One region of the Streptomyces sp. NPDC005925 genome, then DNA from elsewhere that is predicted to be linked to it. Evidence: riboswitches for the same ligand, from Rfam matches in the RefSeq annotation. Region 1 holds a riboswitch; the other holds the start of a gene.
What was found. Region 1 has a riboswitch for glycine ahead of gcvT (glycine cleavage system aminomethyltransferase GcvT). Riboswitches for the same ligand answer to the same signal wherever they lie in the genome.
Positions count from the first base shown of each region.

Region 2: linked by a shared signal. The riboswitch ahead of gcvP (aminomethyl-transferring glycine dehydrogenase) and the one ahead of gcvT (glycine cleavage system aminomethyltransferase GcvT) in region 1 are both predicted to bind glycine.

Region 1 is NZ_JBEXVL010000022.1:63,351-72,633, reverse strand. Features, by position in the region: gene ABZ354_RS22225 (glycoside hydrolase family 25 protein) at 1-455, opposite strand, end outside; gene ABZ354_RS22220 (L-serine ammonia-lyase) at 808-2,175, opposite strand; gene glyA (serine hydroxymethyltransferase) at 2,279-3,541, opposite strand; gene gcvH (glycine cleavage system protein GcvH) at 3,557-3,934, opposite strand; gene gcvT (glycine cleavage system aminomethyltransferase GcvT) at 4,167-5,285, opposite strand; glycine riboswitch at 5,450-5,543, opposite strand; gene ABZ354_RS22200 (AAA family ATPase) at 5,724-6,392, shown strand; gene ABZ354_RS22195 (enhanced serine sensitivity protein SseB) at 6,460-7,251, shown strand; gene ABZ354_RS22190 (enhanced serine sensitivity protein SseB C-terminal domain-containing protein) at 7,356-8,153, shown strand; gene ABZ354_RS22185 (ABC transporter permease) at 8,498-9,283, shown strand, end outside.
Region 2 is NZ_JBEXVL010000012.1:8,165-17,447, forward strand. Features, by position in the region: gene ABZ354_RS16470 (MerR family transcriptional regulator) at 1-672, shown strand, start outside; gene ABZ354_RS16475 (DNA polymerase IV) at 727-2,118, shown strand; gene ABZ354_RS16480 (PRC-barrel domain-containing protein) at 2,556-2,927, opposite strand; glycine riboswitch at 3,041-3,136, shown strand; gene gcvP (aminomethyl-transferring glycine dehydrogenase) at 3,312-6,197, shown strand; gene ABZ354_RS16490 (ABC transporter ATP-binding protein) at 6,360-7,448, opposite strand; gene modB (molybdate ABC transporter permease subunit) at 7,445-8,203, opposite strand; gene modA (molybdate ABC transporter substrate-binding protein) at 8,308-9,129, opposite strand.

The DNA of each region.
Region 1 (9,283 bases):
TTGATACGGGGCTTGCCCGCGGCGACGTAGTCGGCGATCCAGAGGGCGTCACCGGCGTACGAGGTGGTGTCGACGTTCAGCCAGAAATGGCGGTTGCAGTAGAGCACCACCCGGTGGTTCGGGCGGAGTTCCCCGAGCTTCCTGATGAAACGGTCCTTCTCGGCGTTGCTCGCGTGCGTGCCCTCGCTGTTCGTCTCCCAGTCGACGGCGAGGACGTCGCCGGCCTTCTCCGGGGCCCTGCTCAGGAAGTACTCGGCCTGGGCCGTGAGGTTGCCCGGCCACAGGAAGTGGTAGAAGCCGACGACGAGTCCGGCGTCACGGGCCCTCTTCGTCTGGGCCGCGAGTCTCGGGTTGACGTAGCTGCGGCCCTCCGTCGCCTTCACGAAGACGAAGGACAGGCCGTCGGTGTCGTAGGAGGAGGACTGGTAGGCGCTCACGTCTATGCCGCGCAGCATGGGGACTCCCTTGCAGTGACGGTGGGGGGAGGGCGGGGAGGGATGCCGGGTTGTGTTATGCCCCAGACTGGCACAGCTGATCCCACGACCGGTCGAAAATGTCGACTCCGGTCACCGGGCGGGCAGTCGGGCCCCGCTGCGGGCACGGTCCTTCCCCTCGCGGGTCCGGATTGCGCCGGTGCCCGGCCGGCACGCAGTGCGGGCACGGAGCACCGGGGGAGTTCCGCGGGAACCGCCGAGCGAGCCGGCCCCCTCGGCTGCCGGGAGCGTTCGGCCGGGCGTGCCGTCCGGAGCGGGCGGAGAGACGGGCGGACCGGTGTCCCCCCGGCCCATGTCCCCGCCGGCCGGGTCCTCAGCACTCGATGATGTTCACCGCGAGCCCGCCCCGGGCCGTCTCCTTGTACTTGACCGACATGTCCGCGCCCGTGTCCCGCATCGTCTTGATGACCTTGTCCAGGGACACCTTGTGGGAACCGTCGCCGCGCATGGCCATCCGGGCGGCGGTCACGGCCTTCACCGCGGCCATGCCGTTGCGCTCGATGCAGGGGATCTGGACGAGACCGCCGACCGGGTCGCAGGTCAGGCCCAGGTTGTGCTCCATGCCGATCTCCGCGGCGTTCTCCACCTGCTCCGGGGAGCCGCCGAGGACCTCCGCGAGCGCGCCCGCCGCCATCGAGCAGGCGGAGCCGACCTCGCCCTGGCAGCCGACCTCGGCGCCGGAGATCGAGGCGTTCTCCTTGAACAGCATGCCGATCGCGCCGGCCGCCAGCAGGAAGCGGACCACGCCCTCCTCGTCGGCGCCGGGCACGAAGTTGATGTAGTAGTGCAGGACGGCCGGGATGATGCCGGCCGCGCCGTTCGTCGGGGCGGTCACCACGCGGCCGCCGGCCGCGTTCTCCTCGTTCACGGCCATCGCGTACAGCGTGATCCACTCCATCGAGAGGGCCTTCGGGTCGCCCTCGGAGCGCAGCTTGCGCGCGGTGTTCGCGGCGCGGCGGCGCACCTTGAGGCCGCCGGGCAGGATGCCCTCGCGGGTCATGCCGCGCTTCACGCAGGCCTGCATGACCCGCCAGATCTCCAGCAGGCCGTCATGGATCTCGTCCTCGGTGCGCCAGGCCCGCTCGTTCTCCAGCATCAGCGCGGAGATGGACAGGCCGGTCTCCCGGGTCAGGCGCAGCAGTTCGTCGCCGGTGCGGAATGGATACTTCAGAGCGGTGTCGTCGAGCTTGATCCGGTCGGCGCCCATCGCCTCCTCGTCGACGACGAAGCCGCCGCCCACCGAGTAGTACGTCTTCGACAGCAGCTCGCTCCCGGAGGCGTCGTACGCCCACAGGGTCATGCCGTTGGCGTGGTACGGCAGTGCCTCGCGGCGGTGCAGGACCATGTCGTCGTCGTAGGAGAAGGCGATCTCGTGGTTGCCGAGAAGACGCAGCCGGCCGGCCGCCCTGATCTTCTCGACGCGTTCGTCGGCCGACTCGACGTCGACCGTGCGGGGCGAGTCGCCCTCCAGGCCGAGCAGGACGGCCTTGGGCGTGCCGTGGCCGTGTCCGGTCGCGCCGAGGGAGCCGTACAGCTCGGCGCGCACCGAGGCGACCGCGTCGAGCAGCCCCTCGTTGCGCAGCCGTCGGGCGAACATGCGCGCTGCCCGCATGGGCCCCACCGTGTGGGAGCTCGACGGGCCGATGCCGATCGAGAACAGGTCGAAGACCGAGACGGCCACGGGGAACTCCTTGCAGGGGTGGTGCGGGGTGCTGCGGGGGTCGTGCGGGGGTCCGGGCGCCGCGCGCGCCGTGGTGCGCGCGGCGCCCGGACCCCGGGGGGCTCTACGTGTTCAGCCCGGGGTACAGCGGGTGCTTTTCGGCCAGCGCCACCACGCGTGCCTTCAGCGCCTCAGCGTCGTACGACGGCTTCAGCGCCTCCGCGATCACGTCCGCGACCTCGGTGAAGTCCTCGGCGGTGAAGCCGCGGGTGGCGAGGGCGGGCGTGCCGATCCGCAGGCCGGACGTCACCATCGGCGGGCGCGGGTCGTTCGGGATGGCGTTGCGGTTGACGGTGATGCCGAGTTCGTGGAGCCGGTCCTCGGCCTGCCGGCCGTCCAGCTCGGAGTCGCGCAGGTCCACCAGGACCAGGTGCACCTCCGTGCCGCCGGACAGGACGTCCACGCCCACCGCCCGCACGTCGTCCTTCACCAGACGCTCGGCGAGGATGCGGGCGCCTTCCAGCGTACGACGCTGGCGCTCCTTGAACTCCTCGGTGGCGGCGACCTTGAACGCGACGGCCTTGGCGGCGATCACGTGCTCGAGCGGACCGCCCTGCTGACCGGGGAAGACCGCCGAGTTGATCTTCTTGGCGAGTTCGGCGGTGGACAGGATCACACCGCCGCGCGGGCCGCCCAGCGTCTTGTGGGTCGTGGTGGTGACCACGTGCGCGTGCGGCACCGGGTTCGGGTGCAGCCCGGCCGCGACGAGCCCGGCGAAGTGCGCCATGTCGACCATGAGGTACGCGCCGACCTCGTCGGCGATCCGGCGGAACGCGGCGAAGTCGAGCTGCCGCGGGTAGGCCGACCAGCCGGCGACGATCAGCTTCGGCATGGTCTCCTTGGCGAGGCGCTCGACCTCGGCCATGTCGACCCGGCCGTCGTCGCCCACGTGGTAGGCGACGACGTCGTACAGCTTGCCGGAGAAGTTGATCTTCATGCCGTGGGTCAGGTGCCCGCCGTGCGCCAGGTTCAGACCCATGATCCTGTCGCCCGGCTTGAGCAGCGCGAACATCGCGGCGGCGTTGGCCTGGGCGCCCGAATGCGGCTGCACGTTGGCGTGCTCGGCGCCGAAGAGGGCCTTCACACGGTCGATGGCGATCTGCTCGACCACGTCGACGTGCTCGCAGCCGCCGTAGTAGCGGCGGCCGGGGTAGCCCTCGGCGTACTTGTTGGTGAGGACCGTGCCCTGTGCCTCCATGACGGCGACCGGAGCGAAGTTCTCGGAGGCGATCATCTCGAGGGTGGACTGCTGGCGGTCCAGCTCGGCGTCGACCGCGGCGGCCACGTCCGGGTCGAGCTCGTGCAGGGGCGTGTTCAGGAGCGACATCGGTGCTACGACCTCTCAGCCGGCGGAAAAGGCGGTGTACTCGTCGGCCGAGAGCAGGTCGGCGGGCTCCTCGGAGAAGCGCACCTTGAACAGCCAGCCACCCTCGAAGGGCGCGGAGTTCACCAGCGACGGGTCCTGGACGACGTCCTCGTTGACCTCGGTGACCTCGCCGGTCACGGGGGAGTACAGGTCGGAGACCGACTTGGTCGACTCCAGCTCGCCGCAGGTCTCGCCCGCGGCCAGGGTGTCACCTGCCTCGGGGAGCTGGACGAACACGACGTCGCCGAGCGCGTTCGCCGCGTGCTCCGTGATGCCGACCGTCGCGACGCCGTCCTCGGCGACCGACAGCCACTCGTGCTCCTTGCTGTAGCGCAGCTGCTGGGGGTTGCTCATGGCCTGAATTCTCCTGTACGCGAGGGAGTGCTGCTGAATGAGGTACTGATGGGCCGCTGGTGAACAGCGGAAAGGTACGCGAGGTCACGCCCGCCCCGCCTGCCGGAGCACCGGACGGTCACGCCCGCCCCGCCTGCCTGGCGGACGGCCGCACCCCGCCGGGCACCCGGACCGTCTCGGCGGAAACCTCCGGTGCCCGCACGGCGCGTGCCGCCGACGCTCGCAGAGGGTGCTACTTCTGTCGCTTGTAGAAGGGCAGCGCCACGACCTCGTACGGCTCGTGACTGCCGCGGATGTCCACGCCGACCCCGGCCGTGCCCGGCGCCGCGTGCGCCGCGTCGACGTACGCCATCGCGATCGGCCTGCCGAGGGTGGGGGAGGGCGCGCCGGAGGTGACCTCGCCGATCACCTCGCCGGCGGCGACCACGGCGTACCCGGCGCGCGGGACGCGGCGGCCCTCGGCGATCAGGCCGACCAGGACGCGCGGCGGGCGGGAGGCGGCGCGCTCCGCGGCATCGGCCAGCGCCGCGCGGCCCACGAAGTCGCCCTCCTTCTCGAACTTCACCACCCGGCCCAGCCCCGCGTCGAACGGGGTCAGGGAGGTCGTCAGCTCGTGCCCGTACAGCGGCATGCCGGCCTCCAGGCGCAGCGTGTCGCGGCAGGACAGTCCGCACGGCACCAGGCCTGCGCCCTCGCCGGCCTTGGTCAGCGCCTCCCACAGCTCCACGGCGCGCTCCGGCTTCACGAACAGTTCGAAGCCGTCCTCGCCGGTGTAGCCGGTGCGCGCGATCAGCGCCGGGACGCCCGCGACCGTGCCGGGCAGCCCGGCGTAGTACTTCAGGCCGTCGAGGTCGGCGTCGGTCAGGCTCTGGAGGATGCCGGGGGACTCGGGGCCCTGCACGGCGAGCAGCGCGTAGCCGTCCCGGTCGTCGCGCACCTCGGCGTCGAAGCCGGCCGCGCGCTCCACCAGCGCGTCCAGCACGACCTGGGCGTTGGAGGCGTTCGCCACCACCATGTACTCGGTCTGAGCGAGCCGGTACACGATCAGGTCGTCCAGGATGCCGCCGTCGGCCCGGCAGATCATGGTGTAGCGGGCGCGGCCCACGCCGACGGAGGCGATGTTGCCGACGAGGGCGAAGTTCAGCAGTGCGGCGGCCTGCGGGCCGGTCACCGTGATCTCGCCCATGTGCGAGAGGTCGAACAGGCCGGCCCGGGTGCGCACCGCGTTGTGCTCGTCGCGCTCGGAGCCGTAGCGCAGGGGCATGTCCCAGCCGGCGAAGTCGGTCATGGTGGCGCCGAGCGAGCGGTGCAGAGCATCCAGCGCGGTACGGCGAGGTTCGTTACTGCTCATCGGGCGGTCGTCTCCAAGGGGCACCAAGGGCATGACAGGGGGATGTTCCTCCCCATCTGTCATCGGAACCTGAGAGGTTCGCCATGACCTGCCCGGGAAAGGGAAGAACATGGCTTGCACCTTGGGTGGAGCCACTGACACAGCGGCCCGCTTTTCAGATGTGCCTCGCCCGCGCGGTAACGGGGCCTGAGAGATTCAAGGGAGGGACTTGCTCCTTCGGCGCCCCGGCAGTGCCGGAGACTCTCCCGCGCGGATTCAAGCGGCCGGTATGCAGTTGGCGGCCACATCATTGCACGCCGGGCCGACTCGCCGACAGGCTGCGCTTGTCACCGGCTTGTGGCAGTAAGCGGACAGAAAAGCAGGACCGTCTGAATTGCCTATTCTTTACAATCGTCGGGGACGGGACTGACGTACCCGACCCCAGGGGGGACGATCACGGTGAACAGGACCACGGCGTACGCCACGACCTCGGGCATCGCGCTGCCCAAGCAGGCCGCCGCTTCGGCCCGGGGGGCGTGCGGGCCGCAGCCCGCGGCCACGGTCCGCGATCTGCGAGACCGCGGCGGGCGCAGTCCGCGCGCCCTGCTCTTCGGGCCCCGCGACCTCGTCGTGGTCACCGGACTGCCCGGCAGCGGCAAGTCCACGCTGATGCGCCGTGCCGTGCCCGGCAGACGCGTCGACTCCCAGGACACCCGCGACCGCTGGGACCGCCGCATGCCGCGCCTGCTGCCGTACGCCCTCTACCGCCCGCTGGTGCGCCTCGCGCACTACGCCGGGCTGCGGCGCGCGCTGCGCTCCGGCGAGGGCGTCGTCGTGCACGACTGCGGCACCCAGGCCTGGGTCCGCCGCTGGCTGGCCCGCGAGGCGCGCCGCCGGGACGGCAGGCTGCACCTGCTGCTGCTCGACGCCACGCCCGAGGAGGCGCTGGCCGGCCAGCGCGACCGCGGACGTGGCGTCTCGCGCTACGCCTTCCGCAGGCACCGCACGGCCACCACCCGGCTGCTGCGGGCCATCACCGAGGGCGACCTGCCGGCCGGCTGCGGCTCGGCGATCCTCGTGGACCGGGACGCGGCGAACGCGCTGCGCCGGATCGGCTTCCCGGACTGACCGCACCGGGCCGGGCACCCGTTAGCCTTTTCAGCCACAGCAGCGGTACCAGTCAGGCGGTAGGCACATGGACTTCCCGGCGGAATTCTCCGCGGACTTCCCGGCGCAGGCACACCCCCACCAGCACGGTGGATGGCCCGGCAACGAACTGGAGGAGGTGCTCTCCGCCTCCCTCGGCGTCCCCTCGGCCGGCGGCCGGATCGTCGAGGCGCTCGGCCGCAGCTTCGTCTGGGTCCCGCTGCCGGGCGGCGGCGGCCCGCACAGCGGCCCCCTCGACCTGCCCACGCTGGACATCGGCGGCCAGGTCTACGTGCCGGTGTTCAGCTCCGAGGAACAGTTCCGTCAGGTGGTCGGCGCCCACATGTCGTTCGCTGTCGCGCCCGCCGTGGAGTTCGCGCGCGGCCTGCCCCCGCAGGCGGGCATCGCCGTCAACCCGGGTGGTGTGGTCGGCATACCGCTGCCGCCGCCCGCGGTCGCCGAGCTGTGCCGGGCCGGGCGCACCCCGCTGGACGGGGCCGCGAGCGGCGGCCGGGTCCGGCTGTTCGAGCCGGACTGGCAGGACGACCCGGTCGACTTCCTGTCCGCGGCCGGCGCCGAGTTCGAGGGCATCGGCGTGGTCCGCACCGCCCGCCGCTGCCTCGCCGCCATCGAGACGGCCGAGCCGGTCATGTTCGTCGGCGTCGAACTCTCCCGGTCGGAGGGCGACCTGCGGGCCCTGCCCATGGACGCCCTCGGAAGGGCGCTGGGCGCCTCCCCCGTCAAGTGGCCCGTCAACCTGGTCCTCCTCGACGTCGCCCAGGACCCGGTCGGCGACTGGCTGCGCGAGAAGGTCCGGCCCTTCTACCAGCGGGACACGTGACGCCGCCGCCGCGGCGCTCCCGCGCAGCACTGCTCTCCCGCACCGGCATCCGCCACACTTAATCTGGTTTCATAACCCACGGCACTTTTCCGAAGGGGCACAAAGTGAGCGCGAGCGGCACAGCCGCGGCCGGACAGGTCGAGCACATGCTGCGACAGGTCACGCCCGGGCGCTACGACGCGTACGAGGCGCTGCTCCGCGCGCTCGCGAGCCCGTCCTCCGGCCAGGTCTGGATGCTGCTGTGGCACGGCCAGGCAGGCTCCCCGGACGCCCAGTACGGGAACATGGAGGTCGACGGCCAGGGCTACGCGCCCTGCGTGACCTCCGCCCAGGAGCTGTCGGCGAGCGGCTGGAGCCGGTCGTACGAGGTGGTCGACGGCCTCGAGGTGGCCCGCGCGCTCTACCCGGACCACTTCGGCCTGTGGATCAACCCGCATGCCCCCGGCGGCGGCGTCGGCGTCCCCTGGCTCGACCTGCGCCGCATCGCCACCGGCCTGGACCGGCAGCCCGCCGGCCCGCTGAGGCTGTCCGAACCGGCCATCGAGATCCCGCAGTTCTACGCCCTGATCGCACAGAACGCCCACCGCACCCCGGCCGTCCGCTCGCTGCGCCGCGCCTGGGTGCAGCCGGCGCTCGGCGCGCCGTACCTCGCCATCGGCCTCGACGTGTACGACACGAGGCCGCCTTCCGTGGACGCGGTGCGCGCGATGATGCAGCAGTCGATCGGCGCGGTCCCGGAGGGCCTGCCGGTGTCGACGGTCGCGCTGTCCGACGAGCACGACCCGGTGGCGATGTGGCTGCGCGTGAACGCCCGGCCGTTCTACGACCGCGAGGCCCACGCGGCCCCGGCTCAGGCACCCGCCGCGGGGTACGGCTTCCCCCCGGCGCAGGGCCCCTACTGATCCGCGACTGATCCCGCCCCACCGATCCGCCCGCATCCCGAGCGGTCTGTTCGGTCGGCCCGATTCTCCGCGCGTAGAGAAGCGGAGTAGGTTCTAAAGTGTCCTAAATGTCCCATTGTGGTGGCGTCCGGCAGGAGCAACCCTGCGTTCGGATAGCGGAACCGCCCGGCCAGCATCACGGTTGCGCATCCATTCGCCGTCAAGGCTGGCAACAAAACGCCGAAGCGTTGAAGACTCCCGCACCAGGGGGGTTCGCCCCTGCGTACGACTGTGTTCGACGGACTGAATCGCCGCCACAGCGGCACATGCGGGCCGGTCACCGCCGGTTGAGAGGGGTCCCTGCCATGACGGCGCCATTGCACGACACTGCTGCGGAAGCGGTGCCGACAGCTCCGGTCGATCCCGCCGGACCGGGCGCGAAAAAGGTGGAAGGCCGTTCCCTCAAGCAGATCGCCTGGAGCCGTCTGAAGCAGGACAAGGTCGCGCTCGCGGGCGGCATCACGGTGGTGGTGCTCGTGCTGATCGCCGTCTTCGCCCCACTGATCGTCTCGCTGCTCGGACACCCCCCGAACGAGTTCCACCAGGAGGAACTGGACCCGCTGACCAACCTGCCGCAGGGCAACTGGGGCGGCATGAGCGGTGACTTCCTCTTCGGCGTCGAACCCAACAAGGGCCGCGACGTCTTCAGCCGTATCGTCTACGGCGCCCGCATCTCGCTCCTCGTCGCCTTCCTCGCCGCCGTGGTCGCGGTGGTGCTCGGCACCCTCTTCGGCATCGTCGCCGGCTACTTCGGCGGCTGGGTCGACGCCACGATCAGCCGCGTCATGGACGTGCTGCTCTCCTTCCCGCAGCTGCTCTTCATCATCTCCCTGATCTCGGTCCTCCCGGACGACCTGCTGGGCCTGACCGGCTCGGGCGTGCGGATCGCCGTACTCGTCGCGGTCATCGGTTTCTTCGGGTGGCCCTACGTCGGCCGGATCGTCCGCGGACAGACGCTCAGCCTCCGTGAGCGCGAGTACATCGAGGCCGCCCGCAGCCTCGGCGGCGGCAGGCGGCACATCCTCTTCAGGGAACTGCTGCCCAACCTGGTCGCCCCGATCATGGTCTACGCGACGCTGATGATCCCCACC
Region 2 (9,283 bases), on a different contig from region 1:
AGCGGCGACGGTACGGTTGGGGGCGCTCCCGGACGCAGTCCCGGGCCCGGCGGTCCGTACCCTCCACCCACCCCTCGGCTTCTCTCGAGCGGGGGGTCACCCCATCAAAGCAGCGCCGATCACGCTCCGCAGCGACCGACGGGCGTACCGAGCAGCGGAGGGGCGACGTCCATGACGTCCGAGCAGATCGGCTATCGCGGTCCGACGGCATGTGCGGCTGCCGGCATCACCTACCGGCAGCTCGACTACTGGGCCCGTACCGGCCTGGTCGAGCCGAGTGTCCGGCCCGCACACGGGTCGGGAACGCAGCGGTTGTACAGCTTCCGGGACGTCGTCGTCCTGAAGATCGTCAAGCGGTTCCTGGACACCGGGGTGTCCCTGCAGAACATCCGCACCACCGTCCACCATCTGCGCGCGCAGGGCTTTCGCGACCTGGAGCGCATGACGCTGATGAGCGACGGCGCCACCGTCTACGAGTGCACCTCGCCCGACGAGGTGCACGCCCTGCTCCAAGGCGGTCAGGGCATCTTCGGTATCGCCGTCGGTGTGGTGTGGCGGGACGTCGAGAGCGTGCTGTCGCAACTGCACGGAGAGCGCATCGACACCGGCGAGACCCTCGTCGGTCACAACCCGGCGGACGAGCTGGCCCGGCGGCGCAACCGGGCCGTCTGAGTCCCGTCCCCCGCGCCGGGGTCTTTGTCAGTGGCGTAAGGCAGCATCGGAACTGTGAGAGCCGCGCCCACGATCCTCCATCTCGACATGGACGCCTTCTTCGCCTCGGTGGAGCAGGCGTCCAAGCCGAGCCTGCGCGGGAAAGCCGTGATCGTGGGCGGCCTCGGCCCGCGCGGAGTGGTCGCCACCTGTTCCTACGAGGCCCGGGTCTTCGGAGTGCATTCGGCGATGCCCATGGCGCAGGCCCGGCGGCTCGCGCCGAACGCCGCGTATCTCGTGCCGCGCTTCGGCTTCTACCGGACGATCAGCGAGCAGGTCATGGAGCTGCTGCGGGCCTTGTCGCCGCTGGTGGAGCCGCTCAGCCTGGACGAGGCGTTCGTGGACCTGGAGGCCCGGGGAGTCGCCTGGGACGAGCCTTCGGCGCGGCTTGCCGGGGCGCGGCTGCGGACTGACATCCGGGCCGTCACGGGTCTCACCGGGTCGGTGGGTCTGGCCGCCTCCAAAATGCTCGCGAAGATCGCCTCCGAGCAGGCCAAGCCCGACGGGCTCGTGGTGATCGAGCCGGGAAGCGAGCGGGCCCTGCTCGCCCCGCTGCCGGTGCGGACCCTGCCGGGCGTGGGGCCGGCGACCGGCGACCATCTGCGGCGGGCCGGCATCCACACGGTGGACGAGCTCGCCGAGGCGGGTGAGGACGAGCTCGTACGGCTGCTGGGCAGGGCACACGGGCATGCGCTGTACGCGATGGCGCTGGCGCACGACGAGCGGCCCGTGGTCGCCGAGCGGGAGACGAAGTCGGTGTCGGTCGAGGACACCTACGACGTCGACATCCACGACCGGACACGGGTCGGACTCGAAGTGCAACGGCTGGCCGAACGGTGCGTGCGGCGGCTGCGTGGTGCCGGGCTCTCCGGGCGGACGATCGTGCTGAAGGTGCGGCGCTACGACTTCTCGACGCTGACCCGGTCCGAGACGCTTCGCGGGCCCACCGACGATCCCACGGTGGTGCGGGAGGCGGCTGCCCGGCTGCTGGAGGCCGTGGACACCACGGGCGGGGTCCGGCTGCTCGGCGTCGGGGTGAGCGGCCTCGCCGACTACACGCAGGAGGACCTGTTCGCGCAGGTGGCGGGGGAGCACGCCGAAGAGCTCGACGAGGAGCGCGAGGACGACGGGCCCGCCGAGGAACAGCGGGTGCCCGCCGAGCGGCACTGGCCCGCGGGCCACGACGTGCGGCACGCCGAGTACGGGCACGGGTGGGTGCAGGGGAGCGGGCTCGGGCGGGTCACCGTGCGGTTCGAGACACCCGACTCGGGGCCCGGGCGGGTGCGTACCTTCCGGACCGATGATCCCGGCCTGGAGGCGGTGGAGCCGCTGCCGCTCGTGGGGCGAAGACCCGGGGGCGGCGAGTGGGCATCGGCGAGTGGCGGGCAGGCCGGGGAGCAGGGCTGAGGCGGCATCGCCGCCGGCAACACCCTGGTGTGGATCCCCGCCCCCAGTAGGTGGTGCCTGGCGACGCTGAACCGTGGGGTGGGAAGCGTCTGGCTCGGGGTGCGGGCGGGCGCGCACTTTCCGGACCGATGATCCCGGGCTGGGGGTGGTGGAGCTGCTGCCGCTCGTCGGGCGAAGACCCGGGGGCGGCGAGGGGGCGTCGGCGAGTGGCGGGCAGGCCGGAAGCAGGGTGAGGCGGGCGATGGAACCGTGCGGGTTCGAGACCGCCCGACTCGGGGCCTGCGCGGGTGCGTACGTTCCCGCGGTGGTGAGGGTGACGTGGAGGCGGTGGAGCCGCTGCCGTTGCCGGGCGAAGAGCCGGAGCCGACGGTGATGGGTCCCCGCGAGAAGTGGGTACGCCGGGGAGCCGGGCCCACGGCCGGAGGACAGCGCGGGGCTCAGGCGTCCTCGGTGCCGGCCAGCTTGCCGAAGTCGTGGTCCGGGACGGAGGGAGGGGAGGCGGTGCCGAGACCGTAGTGGTGGTAGAGCTGGAGTTCCTGCTCGGGGGAGAGGTGGCGGCCGACGCCGAAATCCGGGGCGCCCTTGATCAGCGCCCGGTCGAAGGGCACACGCAGGGTGCCCTCCACCAGCTCGCTGGGCTCCAGGGGGACGAAGGCGTCCCGGCCGAACAGGCCCGTGCGTATCGCCGCCCACTCGGGCTCGCCGGTCGCGTCGTCCAGGTAGATCTCGTCCACCGTGCCGATCCTGCTGCCGGTGCGGTCGACGGCCTTGCGGCCGATCAAGTTGCGCGGATCGATGTCGGTCTGCACGGGCCCTCCACGTGGTCGCAGCTCATCCCTGAGTACAACAAAAGAGCACATCGGAGCCCGCGGCCACTCGAAGGTCTGTGCGTTGACCTCGCTGGTAGGCTGGCAATGGCTGCTGACCCCGTGCGGGAGAGTCCTCCGAACTCCACCGGAGGCGCCGAAGGAGCAAATCCTCCCCGGAATCTCTCAGGCTCACGTACCGCACGGACGAGGTCACTCTGGAAAGCAGGGCGGACGTCGACGGCTTCCGCTCTCACCGACGGTGAAAGCCGGGCGTCCCTCGGGCGGCCCGGTGAAGCTCTCAGGTCGAGATGACAGAGGGGGAGGCCGTCCGGGTACCCGCGCCGTGGTGCCCCCCGAAGGTCGTCAGACCAGGAGGCCTCCGCAATGACCGCCCATCGCATCCCGCTCTCCGAGCTCGAACAGGCAATCCCCTTCGAGCAGCGCCACATCGGCCCCGACCACGAGGCACGGGCCAAGATGCTCGCCCAGGTCGGCTACGGCTCGCTGGACGAGCTGACGGCCGCCGCGGTCCCGGACGTGATCAGGAACACCGAGGCGCTGGACCTGCCGGGTGCCCGTTCCGAGGCCGAGGTGCTGGCCGAGCTGCGCGCCCTCGCCGACCGCAACCAGGTCCTCGGCTCCATGATCGGGCTGGGCTACTACGGTACGTTCACGCCGCCCGTGATCCTGCGGAACGTGATGGAGAACCCGGCCTGGTACACGGCGTACACGCCCTACCAGCCGGAGATCTCCCAGGGCCGCCTCGAAGCCCTGCTGAACTTCCAGACCGTGGTCGCCGACCTGACCGGTCTGCCGACCTCGGGCGCCTCCCTGCTGGACGAGGGCACGGCCGCCGCCGAGGCGATGGCGCTGTCGCGGCGCATGGGCAAGAACAAGAAGGGCCTGTTCCTGGTCGACGCGGACGCCCTGCCGCAGACCGTCGCCGTCATCCAGACGCGCGCGGAGCCGGCCGGCGTCGAGGTCGTCGTCGCCGACCTGAGCGACGGCATCCCGGCCGAAGTCGCCGAGCAGGAGATCAACGGCGTACTGATCCAGTACCCGGGCGCGTCCGGCGCCGTACGCGACATCAAGCCCCTCATCGACCGGGCGCACGAGCTCGGCGCGCTCGTCACGGTCGCCGCCGACCTGCTGGCGCTGACCCTGCTGAAGTCCCCGGGCGAGCTCGGCGCGGACATCGCGATCGGCACCACGCAGCGCTTCGGCGTGCCCATGGGCTTCGGCGGGCCGCACGCCGGCTACATGGCCGTACAGGAGAAGATGGCGCGCAGCCTGCCCGGGCGGCTGGTCGGCGTGTCCGTCGACGCCGACGGCAACAGGGCGTACCGGCTCGCGCTGCAGACCCGTGAGCAGCACATCCGCCGGGAGAAGGCCACCAGCAACATCTGCACCGCGCAGGTGCTGCTCGCCGTCATGGCCGGCATGTACGCCGTCTACCACGGCCCCGACGGGCTGCGTGCCATCGCCCGTCGCACCCACCGGTACGCCACGATCCTCGCCGCGGGCCTCGCGGCGGGCGGCGCCGAGGTCGTGCACGGCGGCTACTTCGACACGGTGACCGTGCGCGTCGAGGGCCGGGCCGCCCAGGCAGTCGCGGCCGCCCGCGACAACGGGGTGAACCTGCGCCTGGTCGACGCCGACCACGTCTCCATGGCCTGCGACGAGACCACCACGCGTGCGCAGATCGCCGCCGTATGGGCGGCCTTCGGTGTCGACGGCGACGTCGGGGAGCTCGACGCGACCGCCGAGGACACGCTGCCCGGGGCCCTGCTGCGCACCGACGCGTTCCTCACGCACCCGGTGTTCCACCAGCACCGCTCCGAGACCGCGATGCTGCGCTACCTGCGCCGGCTCGGCGACCGTGACTACGCGCTCGACCGCGGCATGATCCCGCTGGGCTCCTGCACCATGAAGCTCAACGCGACCACGGAGATGGAGCCGGTCACCTGGCCGGAGTTCGGCGCGCTGCATCCCCTCGCACCCGCCGAGCAGGCCCAGGGCTACCTCACGCTCATCCACGAGCTGGAGGACCGTCTCGCCGAGGTCACCGGCTACGACAAGGTCTCCCTCCAGCCGAACGCCGGCTCCCAGGGCGAGCTGGCCGGTCTGCTCGCCGTCCGCGGCTACCACCGCGCCAACGGCGACGAGCAGCGCACCGTGTGCCTGATCCCGTCCTCCGCGCACGGCACGAACGCCGCGAGCGCCGCCATGGCCGGGATGAAGGTCGTCGTCGTGAAGACCGCCGGGGACGGCGAGATCGACATCGAGGACCTGCGGGCCAGGATCGAGCAGTACCGCGACGAGCTCGCCGTGCTGATGATCACGTACCCGTCGACGCACGGCGTCTTCGAGGAGCACGTCGCCGACATCTGCGGGCGGGTGCACGACGCGGGCGGCCAGGTGTACGTGGACGGCGCCAACCTCAACGCCCTGGTGGGCCTGGCCAAGCCCGGCCACTTCGGCGGCGACGTCTCCCACCTGAACCTGCACAAGACGTTCTGCATCCCGCACGGCGGCGGCGGTCCCGGCGTCGGCCCGGTCGCCGTACGGTCGCACCTCGCGCCGTACCTGCCGAACCACCCGCTGCAGCCCGAGGCCGGTCCTGAGACGGGCGTGGGCCCGGTCTCGTCGGCGCCCTGGGGGTCGGCGGGCATCCTGCCGATCTCGTGGGCGTACGTCCGGCTGATGGGCGGCGAGGGCCTCAAGCGGGCCACGCAGATCGCCGTGCTCTCCGCCAACTACATCGCCAAGCGCCTCGAGCCGCACTACCCGGTGCTCTACACCGGCCCGGGCGGGCTCGTCGCGCACGAGTGCATCATCGACCTGCGCCCGCTGACCAAGGCGACCGGCGTCAGCGTGGACGACGTCGCCAAGCGGCTCATCGACTACGGTTTCCACGCGCCGACGATGTCCTTCCCGGTCGCCGGGACGCTCATGATCGAGCCGACCGAGTCCGAGGACCTCACCGAGCTGGACCGGTTCTGCGAGGCGATGATCGCCATACGCGCGGAGATCGAGAAGGTCGGCTCCGGCGAGTGGCCCGCCGAGGACAACCCGCTGCGGGGCGCCCCGCACACCGCCGCCGCGCTCGGCGGGGACTGGGACCACGCCTACAGCCGCGAGGACGCCGTGTTCCCGGGCGACGTGACGGCCGCGGACAAGTACTGGCCGCCGGTGCGACGCATCGACCAGGCCTTCGGCGACCGGAACCTGGTCTGCTCCTGCCCGCCGCTGGACGCGTACGAGGACTGACGGCTTCGACGCGCCCCGACGGTGCGACGAGTGAGGGGGCGCCGCCCGGCCGGGTGGCGCCCCTGGCCTGTGTCGCACGCCGGACCCGCGTGCCTCTGCGCCGCTCAGGTGTGCCACGCCGCCCGCTCGGGGAAAGGGCCGCGTGGTGTGCGGGCGCGTCGCTCAGGCCGGGTACGCGTGCGTCTGCGTCGCCTTCACCGTGGCCCACACCGGTGCACCCGGGTGCAGGTCCAGCTCGGCCGCCGCGACCGTCGTCAGGTCGGCGGCGAGGGACAGCTCACCGGTCAGGCCCGCCCGGATCTGGTCGCCGTGGGAGTCCAGGCCCGCGACCTCGCAGCGCCACAGGTTGCGCGCGCTGGAGCCGGCGGGCCGCTCCCGGTACAGGGTCACGGCGCCCGGCGGGAACGCCACGAACACCGGGCCGGACAGGTCCTCCGACGTGGTGACGGACGGGCCCGCGTCCAGCAGGACGGTGTGGCCGTCGGCCCGCCCGCGGTACAGGTTCAGGCCGACGAGCTGGGCGATGTAGTCGGTACGGGGGTGCCGCGCGATGTCCGACGGAGTGCCTTCCTGGACCACGTGACCGTCCTCGATCACGACGAGCCGGTCGGCCAGCACCATGGCGTCCAGCGGGTCGTGCGTGACGAGGAGGGCCACCGCCTCGAACTCCGCCAGGTGGCGGCGCAGCCGGGCGCGCACCTCGAGGCGGGTGCGCGCGTCCAGGGCCGCCAGCGGCTCGTCGAGCAGCAGCAGACGGGGCCGGGTGGCCAGGGCGCGGGCGAGCGCGACGCGCTGTGCCTGCCCGCCGGACAGCCGGCGGGGCTTGATACCCGCGTACTCGGCGAGGCCCATGCGCTCCAGCCACCGGGCGGCCCGCGCCCTGGCCTCCGCCCTGCCGGCGCCCCGGCAGCGCGGCCCGAAGGCCACGTTGTCCAGGGCGGTGAGGTGCGGGAAGAGCAGGTAGTCCTGGAAGACGACGCCGACCGGGCGGGACTCGGGGGGCGTGCGGTCGAGGTCGGTGCCGTCCAGTCGCAGACGGCCGTCGCTGAGCGGGGTGAGACCGGCGAGGGCGCGCAGGGCGGTGGACTTGCCCGCGCCGTTCGGGCCGAGCAGGGCGACGACGTCACCGGGGGCCGCGGTCAGCGTCACGTCGAGCCGGAACCCCTCGCGGTCCACGACGAGGTGGGCGTCGAGCCCTTGAGGACTGGGGGTTCCCGTGCGGGTCGCGCGGGGGGTGCCCGTTCCGGTCATGACGGTGTCATCCATCGGTCGCGCAGGCCCGCCAGGACCGCGATCGAGACCGCGAGCAGGACCAGGCTGAGGGCGATGGCCGCCGCAGGGTCGTTCTGCAGGGCGAGGTACACCGCGAGCGGCATGGTCTGGGTGCGGCCGGGAAAGTTGCCGGCGAAGGTGATCGTCGCCCCGAACTCGCCCAGCGCCCGCGCCCACGCCAGGACGGCACCCGCGGCGACACCGGGCGCTATCAGCGGCAGCGTGACCCGGCGGAACGCCGTGAACCGGGACGCGCCGAGCGTGGTGGCCGCCTCCTCGTAGCGCGGGTCGGCGGCCCGCAGGGTGCCCTCCACGCTGATGACGAGGAACGGCAGTGCCACGAACGTCTCCGCGACGACCACGCCGGCCGTGGTGAAGGGCAGCGTGATGCCGAACCACGCGTCCAGCCACTGCCCGACGAGTCCGCCCCGGCCGAGCGCGAGCAGCAGGGCCACACCGCCCACCACCGGGGGCAGCACCAGCGGCAGGGTCACCAGCGCCCGTACGAGGCCGCGGCCGGGGAAGTCGGTGCGGGCCAGCAGCCAGGCCAGCGGCACCCCGACGACCAGGCTGAGCGCGGTTGCCGCCGTGGCGCACACCAGCGACAGGCGCAGCGCCTCCCAGACCGCCACGCCGGTCAGCTGCCGCGGGAGGCTGCGCCAGGGGGCGCGCACCAGCAGGGCGATCAGCGGCAGCAGCAGGAACGCCAGGCCCGCGAGCGCCGGTACCAGGATGGGGAGCGGGACCCCGCGCCGTACGGGCCGGCGCGCACCGCTCCGGGTGTCGGCCGGGGTCCCGGTCCCGGGGGTGCGGCCCCGCGGGGGTGTGGAGGAGGGCTTCACGGCCGGAGGAATCCCGCCTCGAGAAGCACCTTCTGTCCTTCGGCGGACCTGGCGAGGGCGATGAAGGCCTTCGCCGCCGTCGGGTTGGGCGCGTTCCTGAGCAGGGCGAGGGGACAGTCGTTGACGGCCTCGGCGGACTCGGGGAACTGCACGCCGTCCACCTTGTCACCCGCGGCCAGCACGTCGGTCCTGTACACGACGGCGGCGTCCGCTTCCTTCAGCGCGACCTTCGTCAGGGCGCTCTTGACGTCCTGCTCGTACGAGACCGGCGTGAGCTTCAGCCCGTCCACGTTCAGCGCCTTCCGCGCGGCGGCCCCGCAGGGCACCGAGGTGGCGCACAGGACGACCTTGAGGTCGGGCCGGGTGAGGTCCTTGAGGGAGGTGATGTGGTCGGGGTTGCCGGGAAGGGTGGCGATTTCGAGCTGGTTGCGGGCGAAGGGGGCCGCGGTGCCCGCCACGTCCTCGTGGTCGGTGACGATCCGCATCGTCCTGGTGCTGGCGGCGGCGAAGACGTCGGCCGGCGCGCCGCTGGTGATACCGGCGGCCAGCGAGTCGCTGCCGCCGAAGCTGAAGGTGACCTCCGTGCCGGGATGCGCTTTCTCGAACCGCTCGCCCAGGATCGTGAAGCTCTCCTTCAGGGAGGCGGCGGCGAAGACGGTGACCGGCCCGGAGATCCCTCCCCCGGGCGAGCCGGACGAGTCGGAGGCCGTCGGCCCCGCGGGGGAGCAGGCACCGAGCGCCAGCAGCGCGACGGCTGCCGCCCCGCCCGTCCGCAGGGCGCGGGCACGGCGGGTCCGGCACGCGGATCGGATCGTCACAGGGCCACTCCACCTTCGTCCCGGCGGGGCTCCTCGGGACGCCGAGGACCACCACTTCGTCACGACGAGGATACTTCCGCAGATGCGAGGTGGAAGCCCCTTGCCGTCTTGCATGAGCGACGGTACGGCTGTCCCCGGGCCCGCATGTGCGTCC